DNA from 3 places in the Nonomuraea sp. NPDC049400 genome. Region 1 is predicted to be linked to each of the others. Evidence: riboswitches for the same ligand, from Rfam matches in the RefSeq annotation. Region 1 holds a riboswitch; each other region holds the start of a gene.
What was found. Region 1 has a riboswitch for thiamine pyrophosphate ahead of tenA (thiaminase II). Riboswitches for the same ligand answer to the same signal wherever they lie in the genome.

Region 1 (4,290 bases):
CCCGTCGGCCAGCCCCGCTACCGCCTGCACGACCTCATCCGCTGCGCCGCGAAGGAGAAGTCGGGCGGCCCGGCCGTCGACGGGGCCGAGCGGCACGCGCTCGTCAGGGTGCTCGGCGGCTGGCTCACCGCCGCCGAGCACGCCGCCACGCGGCTGCCGACGACCCTGTTCGGGCTGACGTCCCACGGGGCGCCCCGCTGGAGCCTGGCGCGGGAGACCCTCGGCCGCCTGACCGCCGAGCCCATGTCGTGGTTCGACGCCGAGCGGGAGTCCCTCGTGGAGGCGGTACGGCTGGCCGCCGGTGCGGGCCTGGCCCAGTCCGCGTGGGGGCTGGCCGCGACGCTGGTCCCGTACTTCGACCTGCACTGCCTCCTGGACGAGTGGCAGGCCACGCACCGGATCGCCCTGGACAGCGCCCGCGCGGCCGGCGACCGCCACGGCGAGGCGGCAATGCTCCGCGGCCTGGCTCAGGTCTGCGTCTACCAGGACCGCTACGCCGAGGCCGGCGCGATGTTCCGGCGGGCGCGGGCCATCTTCCACGAGCTGGGCGACACCCGGAGCGAGGCGATCTCGATCTGCGGGCTGGCGGCGGTCAACCAGTTCTCCAACCGGCATCTCAGGGCGCTGGGGTCCTTCAGGCACGCGCTGGCCATGTTCCTGGCCATCGGCGACAAAAGCGGCGAGGCGTACGCGCGGCAGGCGATCGGGCGCGTCTACCTGTCGCTGCGTGACGTGCGCCAGGCCTCCCGATGGCTCGGGGACGCGCTGCGGCTGGCCGAGGAGCTCGGCGACGCCCACCGCGAGGGCTGCGTGTCGATACAGCTCGGCCGCCTGTACGACCTGGTCGCCGAGTCCGAGCGGGCCATGCGCTACCAGGGGCACGCGCTGGACATCTTCGAGTCGCTCGGGGACCGGCACTGCGGCGCGTACGCGATGCGGAACCTCGGCGGGCTCCAGGTGGCCAGGGGCGACCGGCTGGACGGCTCCGACCAGCTGGAGCGCTCGCTGGTGATCTTCCAGCAGCTCGGTGACCGGAGCGGGGAGGCCGACACGTACCAGACACTGGGCGAGCTCTACCGCTCGTCCGGGCGTGCCGCGCTGGCCCGGCACTACCTGCACCAGGCCCTCGAGCTGCGCAGGGAGCTCAGCGACTCGTTCGCGTGACGGCGGGGTGTCAGGCGAGCCACCGCGCCGTGGGCCAGGTCTCGAGGCGCCAGGCGCTGTCCCAGAACATCCACTCGTACTCGGTGGCCCGGCAGAACGCCTCCTCCATCGCCCGGCGCGTCCCCGGGTCGGCGAGCTCGGCCAGCCGGTCCACGAGCGCCTTGGCCTGCTCCACCGAGGCCGCGAAGGACGGGTCGGAGTAGGTGGATATCCAGGTCCGGTACGGGTGCCCGGCGGCGCCCGCCGTGCGTTCGAGCAGCGCCGCGCCGACGTCCTGGTACACCCAGAAGCACGGCAGCACGGCGGCGGCGAGCACCGGCAGCGGGGCGGCGAGCGCCGTGGCCTGGAGGTAGGAGGAGTAGGCCAGGCAGGTCGGCGAGGTGGCGATGCCCGCCGTCTGCTCGGCCGTCAGCCCGAACTCCTGGAGGTAGCCGGCGTGCAGGCCGCGCTCGACGACCAGCGCCGTGTGCGCGCTCTGGGCGAAGAACGCGGCGTCGGCCGGGTCGGTGGCGCGGGCCGAGGCGGTCGCGAGCACCTTGGAGTACGCCACCAGGTAGCGCCCGTCCTGGACCAGGTAGAACGCGAAGCGGTCCCGGTCGAGGGTGCCGTCGCGCAGCGCGGTGTTGAACGGGTGGTCGTGGATCGCCTCGAGCAGCGTGGCCGTGCGCGTCCAGATCTTCTCGGAGAAGGTCACCGATGACGTCCCTTCGCTAGTGCGAACTAGATCAGGTTCGACGGGTGTGATCTCAGCCCGGCGCGCCGGGCACCCCGCGTCGCGGGCAACGCTAGCAGACGGCGAGACAACCGGCGCTCGCCGTACCGGCACTCCAGCTCAATCGATGATCGCGGTGACGCCTGGTCGACGACGGCGCCCACGTAGCAGTTCGCCGCCGAGCAGGGCCGCGCACGACCCGGCGGTCAGCAGCCCACCAGCGAGGAAGGTGCCCCGTACACCGGCGAGCGGCAGGACCAGCCCCCCAAGCGCGGCACCCGCCGCGATGCCGGCGTTGTAGGCACCGGAGTTCGCGGCGAGAGCGATGTCCGTGCGGCCCGGGGCGCAGTGCAGCATCGCGTTCTGCGTGGTCATGAACACCGGCCCGAGTGCACCGCCCATCAATACCAGGAACACCACCGCCAATACGGGATGAGCGCCGAACGCGTACAGGCCGAGCATCCCCACCGCCTGCGTGGCCACGGCGGTGGCCAGCGCGGACTGCGGAAAGCGGTCCAGGAACGCCCCGGTGACGCTCACCCCGGCCAGACACGCGACACCGAAAACCAGGAACAGGGCGCTGACCGTGCCCGGGGAGAACCCGCTCACCTCGCCCAGGAACGTCACGATGTAGGTGTATCCCGTGAACGCCCCGGTGGCGGACAAGGTCCCGGCCGCCAGCACCGTCCAGAACCGCCACACGTCGGGACTGGCCGCGTAGGCGGCGGGCTCTTCCTCCGGACGCGAAGTCGGCAGCAGAACGGCGATCGTCACCAGAGAGACCAGCCCCAGAGCCGCCAGCAGGGCGACGGGCACCTGCCAGTTGCTCTGCTGGCCCAGCCAGGTCCCAGCGGGAACGCCGAGCACGAGAGCGAGCGAACCAGCGACGGACAACGCCCCGACCACCCGCCCCCGGATCTCCGGCGCGAACAGGCCCACCGCGACCGGCCCCATCACGGCCCAGAACAGCGCCTGGGCGAGCGCGGTCAGCAGCCGCGCCGCCAGGAGCAGCCAGTACGAGGGGGCCAGCGCCGCGACAAGACTGGACACCACGAGCGCGGCCAGCAGTCCCGTGAGCACATGACGCCGGGGCACGGCCCGCACGACGTGGGCGATCGGCACCGATGCGACGGCCACCGTCACGCCGTAACCGGTGACCAGGAGACCGACCGCCGGCAGGGACACCTGCAGGTCTTCGGAAATGAGCTCCAGGAGGCCGACCGGCAGGTTCTCCGCGGTGTTGAAGGTGAGGGCGGCCAGCATCAGGGCGCCGAGCACCGCCAGCCTGTGCCATGGAGCCGGTTGCCGGGGGATCGTACGGTCTCTTCCTGTCCTCGCCCGTCGCACCTGCTCAGTGGCACTGTCCATGCAGGTACCTCAGCAGGCTCACCGGTCCCGCTGCAACCGGATTCATCCGCGGCGCCTTCTTCGCGGGCCGCCTACCCCGAACTCCAGCCTTGCTAGACTGATCGTTCGCGTTCCGAATCAATCCGGGGGTCGGCGACATGGTCAAGGCAACGGGTGAGCACATGGGGGTCGTCTCCGCGCTGGTGCGCGCCTCCTTCCTGGTCAGCGCCGTGTACGCCGAGTCGGCGCGCGAGTACGGCATCACCTCGCAGCAGGGGCAGCTGCTGTGCGTGCTGATGGCGCAGCCGTACGGGATGAGCGAGCTGGGCGGGATCCTGCACCTGGCCAAGTCCAGCCTCACCGAGCTGGTCGACCGCAGCGCCCAGCGCGGCCTGGTGCGCCGCGAGCCCGACCCGCGCGACGGGCGCGCCGTGCGGGTGGCGCTCACCGAGCAGGGCAGCGAGCTGGTCGAGTCGTTCTACACCGAGACCTGCCGCCGGATCGACGAGCTCCCCTCGGGCCTGGCGGCGGACGAGCGCGTCGCGCTGGCCGGGCTGCTGGGCCGCGTGGTCGAGGACAACCAGGTCCCGCAGGTCTTCATGGAGCCGGGCGACGCCGCCTCCCACAACCGCTGACCCGCCGGGCAGCGCGAGGCCGCCCGGCGTACTCTTCGTCGAAGAGATCACCGCACGGGACGGATGCCGGCATGAGCGACCAGGACCCCATCGACAAGATCATGGCCGGGCTGGACGGCCCGGCGCTCGACGACCTCGCCGAGCTCTACCGTGACCTGCACCGCCACCCCGAGCTCTCCTTCAAGGAGGAGCGCACCGCGGGCATCGCGGCCGAGCGGCTCCGCGCGGCCGGGTTCGAGGTGAGCACGGGCATCGGCGGCACGGGCGTGGCGGGCGTGCTGCGCAACGGCGACGGCCCGACCGTGGCGCTGCGGGCCGACATGGACGCGCTGCCGGTGCTGGAGGCGACCGGCCTGCCGTACGCGAGCACCGCCACCTCGCCCGACGGCGTGCCGCTCATGCACGCCTGCGGCCACGACATGCACGTGACGT
Region 2 (4,290 bases), on a different contig from region 1:
CCGACCAGGGGGTCCGCAGTCGTCGTATCCACCCCGCTGAGTTTACGGGCGTTTTACCACCCGCAGGGCCTTGCCGCCCGAAACCGATGCGGAGACGTTCCCTGCGGAACGCCCCCGCGTCCGCGTGACGACACCCACGCGCCTCAGGGGGTCATCGGGGATGACGCCTCCGCGTAGCGCCTGCGCGGGATGCGGCCCGCGAGCCGGGCCAGCCGCCCCGCCGCCACGGCCCCCTTCATGGCCGCCGCCATGAGGTCGGGCCGCTGCGCCCTGGTGACCGCCGTGGCCAGCAGCACGGCGTCGCAGCCCAGCTCCATCGCCAGCGCCGCGTCGCTGGCCGTGCCGATGCCGGCGTCGAGCACCACCGGCACCGAGGCGGCCTCGACGATCAGCTCGATGTTGTGCGGGTTGCGGATGCCGAGGCCCGAGCCGATCGGCGCGCCCAGCGGCATCACGGCCGCGCACCCCGCCTGCTCCAGCCTGCGCGCCAGCGCGGGATCGTCCCCGATGTACGGCAGCACCACGAACCCGTCGGCCACCAGCCGCTCGGCCGCGTCGAACGTCTCGATCGGATCGGGCAGCAGTGTCCGCTCGTCGGCGATGACCTCGAGCTTGACCCAGTTCGTGCCGAGCGCCTCCCTGGCCAGCCGCGCCGTCAGCACGGCCTCGCCCGCGGTGAAGCAGCCGGCCGTGTTGGGCAGCACCTTGATGTCCCGCTTGCGCAGCACGTCGAGGACCGAGCCGCGGGCGTTCGGGTCGAGCCGCCGCATGGCCACCGTGGTCAGCTCGGTGCCGGACGCGGCCAGCGCCTGGTCGAGCACCTCCAGCGAGGGCGCGCCGCCGGTCCCCATGATGAGCCGGGAAGCGAACTTCTCCCCGGCGATGATCAGATCATCCACCTTGCACCGCCGTCAGAACCTCCACCCGGTCATGCTCGCCGAGCGCCGTCGTCTCCCACGAGCTCCGCGTGACCACCTCGTCGTTCACGGCCACGGCCACGCCGGTGGTGGCCGAGGTCAATCTGCGTACGGCCTGCGCCACGGTCATGCCGTCGGTCACCTCGTGCACGGCCCCGTTGATCGTCACAATCATGAAATTTCCCGAAACCTTCCAGGCGCGCACAATGCCGCCAGCTCGCCCTCTTCGCCCAGCAGGATGTCGGCCGTCAGCGGGGCCAGCAGCACGCCGCCCCGATGGTGGCCGGTGGCCAGCGCGAGCCCGGGCGTGCCGCTCGGGCCGATGACCGGCAGGTTGTCCGGCGTGCCCGGCCGCAGCCCGGCCACCACGTCGGCGACCTCCAGCTCGGTGACGCCCGGCACCAGCTCCCTGGCGTCCCGCAGCAGCTCGTACAGACCGCCCGCGGTCACCCGGGTGTCGAACCCCATCTCCTCCTGGGTCGCCCCGACCACCAGCTCGCCGTCGCCCCGGGGGACGAGGTAGACCGGCGTGCCGTGCACGGTGCCGCGTACGCAGCGGGTGAGCAGCGGCTGCGGGGAACGCAACCGCATGATCTGCCCCTTGACCGGCCGCACCGGCACCTCCGCCAGCCCGGCGCTCCACGCCCCGGCCGCCAGGACGACCCGCTCCGCCCGCATCTCGGCGCCCTCGCCGAGGAGCACCCCGGTGACCCGGTCGCCGTCGCGCAGCAGCTCGCCGACGCGCGAGCGCACCAGCGGGACTCCCAGCCGGTCGAGGGCGGCGAGCAGCGCCGCCGTCACCCGGCGCGGGTCCACCCAGGCGTCGCGGGGGGCCAGCAGCCCGCCCCGCACGGAGGGGGCGAGCATGGGCTCCAGCCGGCGGCACTCGCGCCCGCTCAGCCGCTCGACGGGCAGCTCCAGCTTCTCCATGTACGTGGCCAGCTCGTCCAGCGCCGCCAGGTCGTCCGCCCCGAACGCCACGTCGAGCGTCCCGTCGGAGCGCAGATCCAGGGCCTCGGTGCCGGCCAGCCCCGCGTCGGCGGCCAGCTCGGCGGCGAAGGCGGGCCAGCGGCGCAGCGACGCCACACCCAGCCGCAGCAGCGGCACCTCGGTGTAGGCGACCTCGCTGACCGGCGCCAGCATCCCCGCGGCCGCGTGCGAGGCGCCCGAGGCCGGGGCGGGGTCAACCAGGGTGACAGGTCGTCCGTCGCGAGCCAGCCGCCAGGCCACGGAGAGCCCGACGACCCCGCCGCCCACGATCACATCCATCCGCGCTCCCTTCGCCGGCATGATCCGGATCAGGTGTCTTGCGGTCGAAGGCCCGGTGAAGCCTTCCTCTCAGCCCGGTTACGGCCGGACTCCCGCGCGTCTTTTCGTCCCCAGCCTACGGCCTCGCCGCGACGGCCCGGCACCGCCCTCCGTTATGGTCATGAACGTGAATCATGTCGTGGTGGTAGGAGCCGGCCTGGCCGGGGTGCGCACCGTGGAAGCGCTGCGGGGGCGGGGATTCGGCGGAAGGATCACGCTGATCGGTGAGGAGCGCCATCGCCCCTACGACCGCCCGCCGCTGTCCAAGGCCGTGCTGTTCGGCGACGCCGACACCAGCTACGTCGGCACCGACCTGGCCGCGATCGACGTGGACTTCCGCCCCGGCGTCAGCGCCAAGTCGCTGCGCGCGGGCGTCGTGGAGACGACCGAGGGCGAGGTGGGCTACGACGGGCTGGTCATCGCCACCGGGGCCGAGCCGATCAGGCTGCCCGGCGACGGTCCCCAGCACGTGCTGCGCACGCTCGACGACGCCCACGAGCTCAGGGCCATGCTCGTCCCGGGCGCCCGCGTCGCGGTCATCGGCGCGGGCTGGATCGGCGCCGAGGTGGCCACCGCCGCCCGCCGCGCCGGATGCGCGGTGACCGTCATCGAGGCGGGCCCGGCGCCGCTCGCGACCGCCGTCGGCGCCGAGATCGGGGCCCGCACCCAGCGCTGGTACGACGACATCGACCTGCGGCTCGGCACCATGGTCGACTCCGTGGACGAGGGCGGAGTCCGCCTGGTCGGCGGCGAGTTCGTGGCGGCCCACGTGGTCGTCACGGGCATCGGCGTGCGGCCGGCCGTCGAATGGCTCACCGGCGCCGACATCGACCTGCACAACGGCGTGGTCGTGGACGAGCACCTGCGTGCCTCGCTGCCCAACACGGTCGCCGTCGGCGACTGCGCCGCCTGGTGGTCACGTCGCTGGCAGACCAGGCTCAGGGTGGAGCACTGGGACACCGCGCTCAACGCCCCCGAGGTCGCCGCCGCGAGCCTGCTGGGCGAGGACGTGGCCTACGATCCCGTTCCGTACTTCTGGTCGGAGCAGTTCGGGCACATGGTGCAGTACGCGGGCCATCATCCGGCGGGGGAGCGGCTCGTCTACCGCGGCGACCCGGAGGGCAAGTGGTCGGCCGTCTGGCTCACGGCAGACGACGTCGCCGCGGCGGTGCTCGCCGTGGACCGGCCGCGGGACCTCGTACAGGGGCGCAGAATCATCGACGCGGGACACCGTCTCGACGTGGAACGCCTGGTAGATCCAGATGTCCCTCTACGGGATTGTGTTGTTTGAGCAAGCACGCCATGTGGTAGTTGTGGTTTCGTGACGCTTTCTGTTGCACAGATCGACCGGGAGACCGACCAGCTCGTAGCCGAGTGGCTCACTCTCCCCGAAGTGGCCTCGCGCCTGGAGCTTTCGATCGGGCGGGCCAAGCAACTCCTCAAGGACCACAAGCTGCTCGGCGTGCGCCGGGGCAGCGGCGGGCCGCAGGTGCCTGCGGTGTTCCTCGACGGAAAGGACGTGATGAAGGGCCTGCCCGGCACACTGACCGTGTTGCAGGACGCCGGCTACGACGATGTCGAGTCGCTGCGCTGGCTCTTCACCCCTGACGACTCCCTGCCCGGGTCGCCCATCGAGGCGATCAAGGCCGGCCGTCACACCGAGGTCAAGCGGCGTGCCCAAGCCCTCGCTTTCTGAGGCGCGCCTCTACCTCTGCACCGACGGCCGGCGCGACCGCGGCGACCTGGCAGAGTTCCTCGATTCGGTGCTGGCCGGCGGCGTGGACATCATCCAGCTGCGGGAGAAGGGCCTGGAGGCACGCGAAGAACTCGCGCTCCTCGAAGTCTTCCGCGACGCCTGCGACCGGCACGGCAAACTGCTGGCCGTCAACGACCGGGCGGACATCGCCTACGCCGCCCGTCCCGACGTGCTCCACCTGGGGCAGGACGACCTTCCTGTGACGGTCGCGCGAGAGATACTCGGCGACGACATCGTCATCGGACGGTCCACCCACTCCGCCGCCGAGGCTTCCGCCGCGGCCGTGGAGCCGGGCGTCGACTACTTCTG
Region 3 (4,290 bases), on a different contig from region 1:
GCGGCGACACGATCCGCGAGGTGTCCTTCGCCGACTCGTCCCTGCAGTACTGCCCCACCTGCCAGACCGGCGGCAAGCCCCTCGCCGATCGGCGCCTGTCCCGGCTGCTCAAATGACCCGTTGCGCGGGTGCTCAGGCGCCGATCGGCACCCGGTCCGCCTCCCGGGTCCCCGTGCGCCTGCGCAGGCCGATCGCCGCCACCACCGCGCCCAGCAGGGTGGCCGTCACCGGGACCGCCAGGGCCGTGCGCAGCGCCGTGAGGCCGGCCTCCGCCGTGGTCCCGTCGCCCAGGGCCGCCACGTTGACCGCCGTGACCATCGACAGTCCCAGGGCCGCGCCGAACTGGAACGACGTGTTGATGAGACCGCTCGCCAGCCCCTGCTCCTCCGCCGCGATGCCGTCCGTAGCCACGATCGTGAGCGGGCCGTAGACGAAGGCGAACATCAGGCCGATCAGCAGCATCGAGGGCAGCATGGCCGCGTACGTCCAGTCGAGCCCCACCCCGAGGAAGAGCGCGTACGCCAGCAGCCCCGACAGCAGGCCGCCCATGACGACCTTGGCGTTGCCGTACCGGTTGACCAGCCACGGCGTGAGCGTCGGGGCGAGGACCACGTCGGCGGCGGCCGCCAGCAGGGCGAGGCCCGTCTGGATGGTGGACCAGCCGCGCAGCTCCTGCAGATAGAGCGTGACCAGGAACTGGAAGCCGAAGAACGAGGCGGTGAGCAGGGCGGCCATCACGTTCGCCCGGACGAGGGCGCCCGACCTGAGTATGCCCAGGCGGACCAGGGGGTGGGGGGAGCGGCGTTCCACGGCCACGAAGGTCCCGAGCAGCGCCAGGCCACCGAGGAAGGCGGCCGCCGTCAGCGGCCAGCCGTCGGACGGGTGCTCGAGGCGTACCACCCCGTAGACCAGCAGCATCATCGCGCCCGTGACGCTCAGAGCGCCCGCCATGTCGAAGCCGCCGCCGCGAGACTCGGAGGGGGACTCCTTGAGCAGGGGGATCGCGGCGAGGAGGATCACCAGCGACAGCAGGACGGGCGCGAAGAAGACCCAGCGCCAGCCGAACGCGGTCAGCAGGCCGCCGATCACCAGCCCGAGCGCGAAGCCGCCCGCCGCCGTGCCGGCGTAGATGAGCAGGGCCCGGTTGCGCCGTGGGCCCTCCGGGAAGGTCGTGGTGAGCAGGGAGAGCCCGGCCGGGGTCATGAACGCGGCGGCCACCCCCGTGACGAACCTGGCCACCAGCAGCACCCACCCCTCATGAGCGAATCCGCCGAGCCCGGAGAAGGCCAGGAACACCCCCAGCCAGAGCAGGAACATCCGCCGCCGGCCCAGCAGGTCGGCCGCCCGGCCGCCGAGCAGCATGAAGCCGCCGTAGCCGAGCACGTACGCGCTCACGACCCCGCTCAGCACCCCCGTTGACAGCCCCAGGTCGGCCCTGATGGACGGGAGGGCGACGTTGAGCATGGCCACGTCGATGCCCTCGAGAAAGATGGCTCCGCACAAAACAATCAGCACGCCCCAAGAGCGAGCAGGCATGACAAACTCCCGGTTACTTCTAGGCATGTCGGTTCTCTCTTGTAACCGGACACATCATCAGCGAACATGGAATGTCATGGAAGAAGGCACTTCAAAATCACTCGGTTACTGCGACAGCACCGTGGAAGCCGACTACGACGTTCGCCAGTGGGACGCCCGCGAGGACTGCGAGGTCCGCCAGATACTCGACCGCATCGCGGACAAGTGGTCGCTGCTGGTGATCGCCCTGCTCGACTGCCAGAGCCTGCGCTTCACCCAGCTCCGCCGCGAGATCGACGGCGTCAGCCAGCGCATGCTCAGCGTGACCCTGCGCCAGCTCGAGCGCGACGGTCTGGTCAGCCGCACGGTCCACCCCGTCGTGCCGCCCAGGGTCGACTACGCGCTGACGCCGCTCGGCCGTACGCTGCACCAGACCATAAAGGCGCTGGTCACCTGGACGGAGGAGCACCAGCGGGAGATCGCAGAAGCGCGTGCCGCCTACGACGAGAGGCGCGAGATGATGGAGTCATGACCGTTCCTGAGATCGAAGCCAGTGCCGTTCCCGACGACGCCTACCTGCTCGACGTCCGAGAGCAGGACGAGTGGGTCGCCGGGCACGCGCCGGAGGCAGTCCACATCCCCATGACCCAGATCCAAGGGCGGGTCGACGAGGTGCCCGGCGACCGGACGGTCTACGTCGTCTGCCGGGTCGGCGGCCGGTCCCTGCAGGTCGCGGCGTGGCTCAACCAGCTCGGGCGCGACGCGGTCAACGTCGGTGGCGGCATGCAGTCGTGGGAGTTCGCGCGTCGCCCGATGGTCAGCGAGACGGGGCAGACGCCTTTCGTGGCCTAAAATCTTCTCAAAGCACGCGTAAAGCCTCCCTGTGGCGTTTCTGCCGCCACTAGGGCATGATGAGGGCGCCAACTTCAGATCGTCGCGGGAGCTCGGGGTTCACCGGGCTGAGAGGGCAGCACACGATCCGCTGCCGACCGCCTGAACCTGTCCGGGTAATGCCGGCGTAGGGAGTGTGCGATGACGCATGTCGCCGACGAAGTTCCCCTGACCCTCGAGGGCAGGCCGCCGAAGACCCTGGGCGTGCTCGACCAGGGTGCGCTCTGGGCGAACCTCGGCGTGAGCCTCCTGGGCTTCTCCGGAGCGCTGCTCCTGCTCGACCCGCTCGGCGGCGCCCCACTCAGCCTGGCCGCCGCGCTGGTGGCCGTCGTGGTGGGCAGCCTGATCGGCACGGCCATGGTCGGCCTGTCCGCCATCCCGGGCACCCGGACTGGGCAGCCCTCGATGGTGCTGCTGCGAGGGCTGTTCGGGGCGAGGGTCTCGTACGTGCCCACGGTGCTGAACATCGTGCAGATGATCGGCTGGGGCGCGTTCGAGCTGTGGGTCATCGCCAAGGCCGCCGGCGCGATCTTCGGCGCGGTGCCGTACGCGGTGTGGGTGATCGTGGCCGGAGCGCTGACCACCGCGCTCACGATCTGGCCGCTCGGGTCGGTGCGGATCCTGCGGCGGTACGTCACCATCGGCGTGATCGTGTCGCTGGTGTGGTTCGCCTGGTTCTTCCTGACCCGGGCGCCCGTGCACACCGGCGGGTCCTGGACGGCGTTCGCCCCGGCTGTCGACTACGTGATCGCGCTGTCGGTGTCGTGGGTGCCGATGGCGGCAGACTTCGCCCGGCACTCCAGGTCGAGCGGGGCCGCGTTCACCGGCGTGGTCGGCGGGTACACGCTGGCGCAGGTGGCCTGCCTGGGGCTGGGCGTCTACGCGGTGGCGATGGCGGGGGCGGACGCGGTGCTGGCCGATGGGACGTCGGTGTTCGGCCCGTTCGTCGCGGTGCCGCTGGGCGCGCTGTTCTTCGCGATCCTGGTGCTGCGCGAGACGGACCAGTCGTTCGCCAACGTCTACTCCACCACGGTCTCGCTGCAGAACCTGATGCCGCGCGTGGACCGGCGCATCTTCTCCACCGCCATCGGCGTGCTGACCGTCGTGATCGCCCTGTTCGTGGACGTCACCTCGTACGGGGCGTTCCTGGGGGTGATCGGGGCGGTGTTCGTGCCGATGTTCGCGGTGCTGGCCGTGGACTACTTCGTGCTCGGCGGCTCGCGCGGCTGGAACACCGAGGAGAACGCGCCCTCGCGCTGGTCGAGGCTGGTGCCGTGGGCCCTCGGCTTCGTCGCGTACTGGCTGACGACCTCCACGCCCACGGTCCCGAAGTGGGACGCCTTCTGGCAGTCGGCCCGCGAGGCCATCGGCTTCACCCGGCAGCCGTGGATGAACGGCGCGCTCGGCGCCGCCGTCGTGGCCGCGCTGGTGGCGCTGCTCATCGGCTCGTTGACGCGCGCTTCTCGACGTTGAGCAGGTGCTGCTTGGCCGTGGGGCCGCCCGCGTAGTCGCCGAGCCCGCCGTCCTCGCGCACCACCCGGTGGCACGGCACGATCACGCACACGGGGTTGGAGGCCAGCGCGTTGCCGATCGCCCGCAGCGCGCGGGGCCTGCCGATGCTCGCGCCGATCTCCTCCAGCGTGGTCGTCGTGCCGTACGGGACCGCCGTCGTCTTCTGCAGCACCGTACGGGCGAACGGCGTGGCCAGCGTCAGGTTGACCGGCGTGGCGAAAGCCCGCAGGCGGCCCGAGAAGTATGCGTCCAGCTCCCTGCGCACCGGGTCGAGCCGGCGCGCGTCCGGCCCGATGAACGTGCCCACATGCCTCGTGAGCAGCGCGAACACACTGTTCTCCGGCTCGAAGCTGCACGCCACGATGCCCTTGC

Region 2: linked by a shared signal. The riboswitch ahead of thiO (glycine oxidase ThiO) and the one ahead of tenA (thiaminase II) in region 1 are both predicted to bind thiamine pyrophosphate.
Region 3: linked by a shared signal. The riboswitch ahead of ACIBVN_RS22575 (purine-cytosine permease family protein) and the one ahead of tenA (thiaminase II) in region 1 are both predicted to bind thiamine pyrophosphate.

The regions. Positions count from the first base shown of each region.
Region 1 is NZ_JBITMP010000045.1:13,604-17,893, reverse strand. Features, by position in the region: gene ACIBVN_RS45420 (BTAD domain-containing putative transcriptional regulator) at 1-1,164, shown strand, start outside; gene tenA (thiaminase II) at 1,175-1,858, opposite strand; TPP riboswitch at 1,850-1,945, opposite strand; gene ACIBVN_RS45410 (MFS transporter) at 1,997-3,244, opposite strand; gene ACIBVN_RS45405 (MarR family winged helix-turn-helix transcriptional regulator) at 3,382-3,858, shown strand; gene ACIBVN_RS45400 (amidohydrolase) at 3,930-4,290, shown strand, end outside.
Region 2 is NZ_JBITMP010000006.1:273,704-277,993, reverse strand. Features, by position in the region: gene pknB (Stk1 family PASTA domain-containing Ser/Thr kinase) at 1-32, opposite strand, end outside; gene ACIBVN_RS11285 (thiazole synthase) at 144-899, opposite strand; gene thiS (sulfur carrier protein ThiS) at 892-1,092, opposite strand; gene thiO (glycine oxidase ThiO) at 1,089-2,186, opposite strand; TPP riboswitch at 2,176-2,292, opposite strand; gene ACIBVN_RS11270 (NAD(P)/FAD-dependent oxidoreductase) at 2,347-3,516, shown strand; gene ACIBVN_RS11265 (Rv2175c family DNA-binding protein) at 3,547-3,921, shown strand; gene thiE (thiamine phosphate synthase) at 3,899-4,290, shown strand, end outside.
Region 3 is NZ_JBITMP010000013.1:189,487-193,776, reverse strand. Features, by position in the region: gene ACIBVN_RS22595 (Fpg/Nei family DNA glycosylase) at 1-116, shown strand, start outside; gene ACIBVN_RS22590 (MFS transporter) at 133-1,536, opposite strand; gene ACIBVN_RS22585 (winged helix-turn-helix transcriptional regulator) at 1,613-2,047, shown strand; gene ACIBVN_RS22580 (rhodanese-like domain-containing protein) at 2,044-2,367, shown strand; TPP riboswitch at 2,442-2,558, shown strand; gene ACIBVN_RS22575 (purine-cytosine permease family protein) at 2,548-3,879, shown strand; gene ACIBVN_RS22570 (methylated-DNA--[protein]-cysteine S-methyltransferase) at 3,845-4,290, opposite strand, start outside.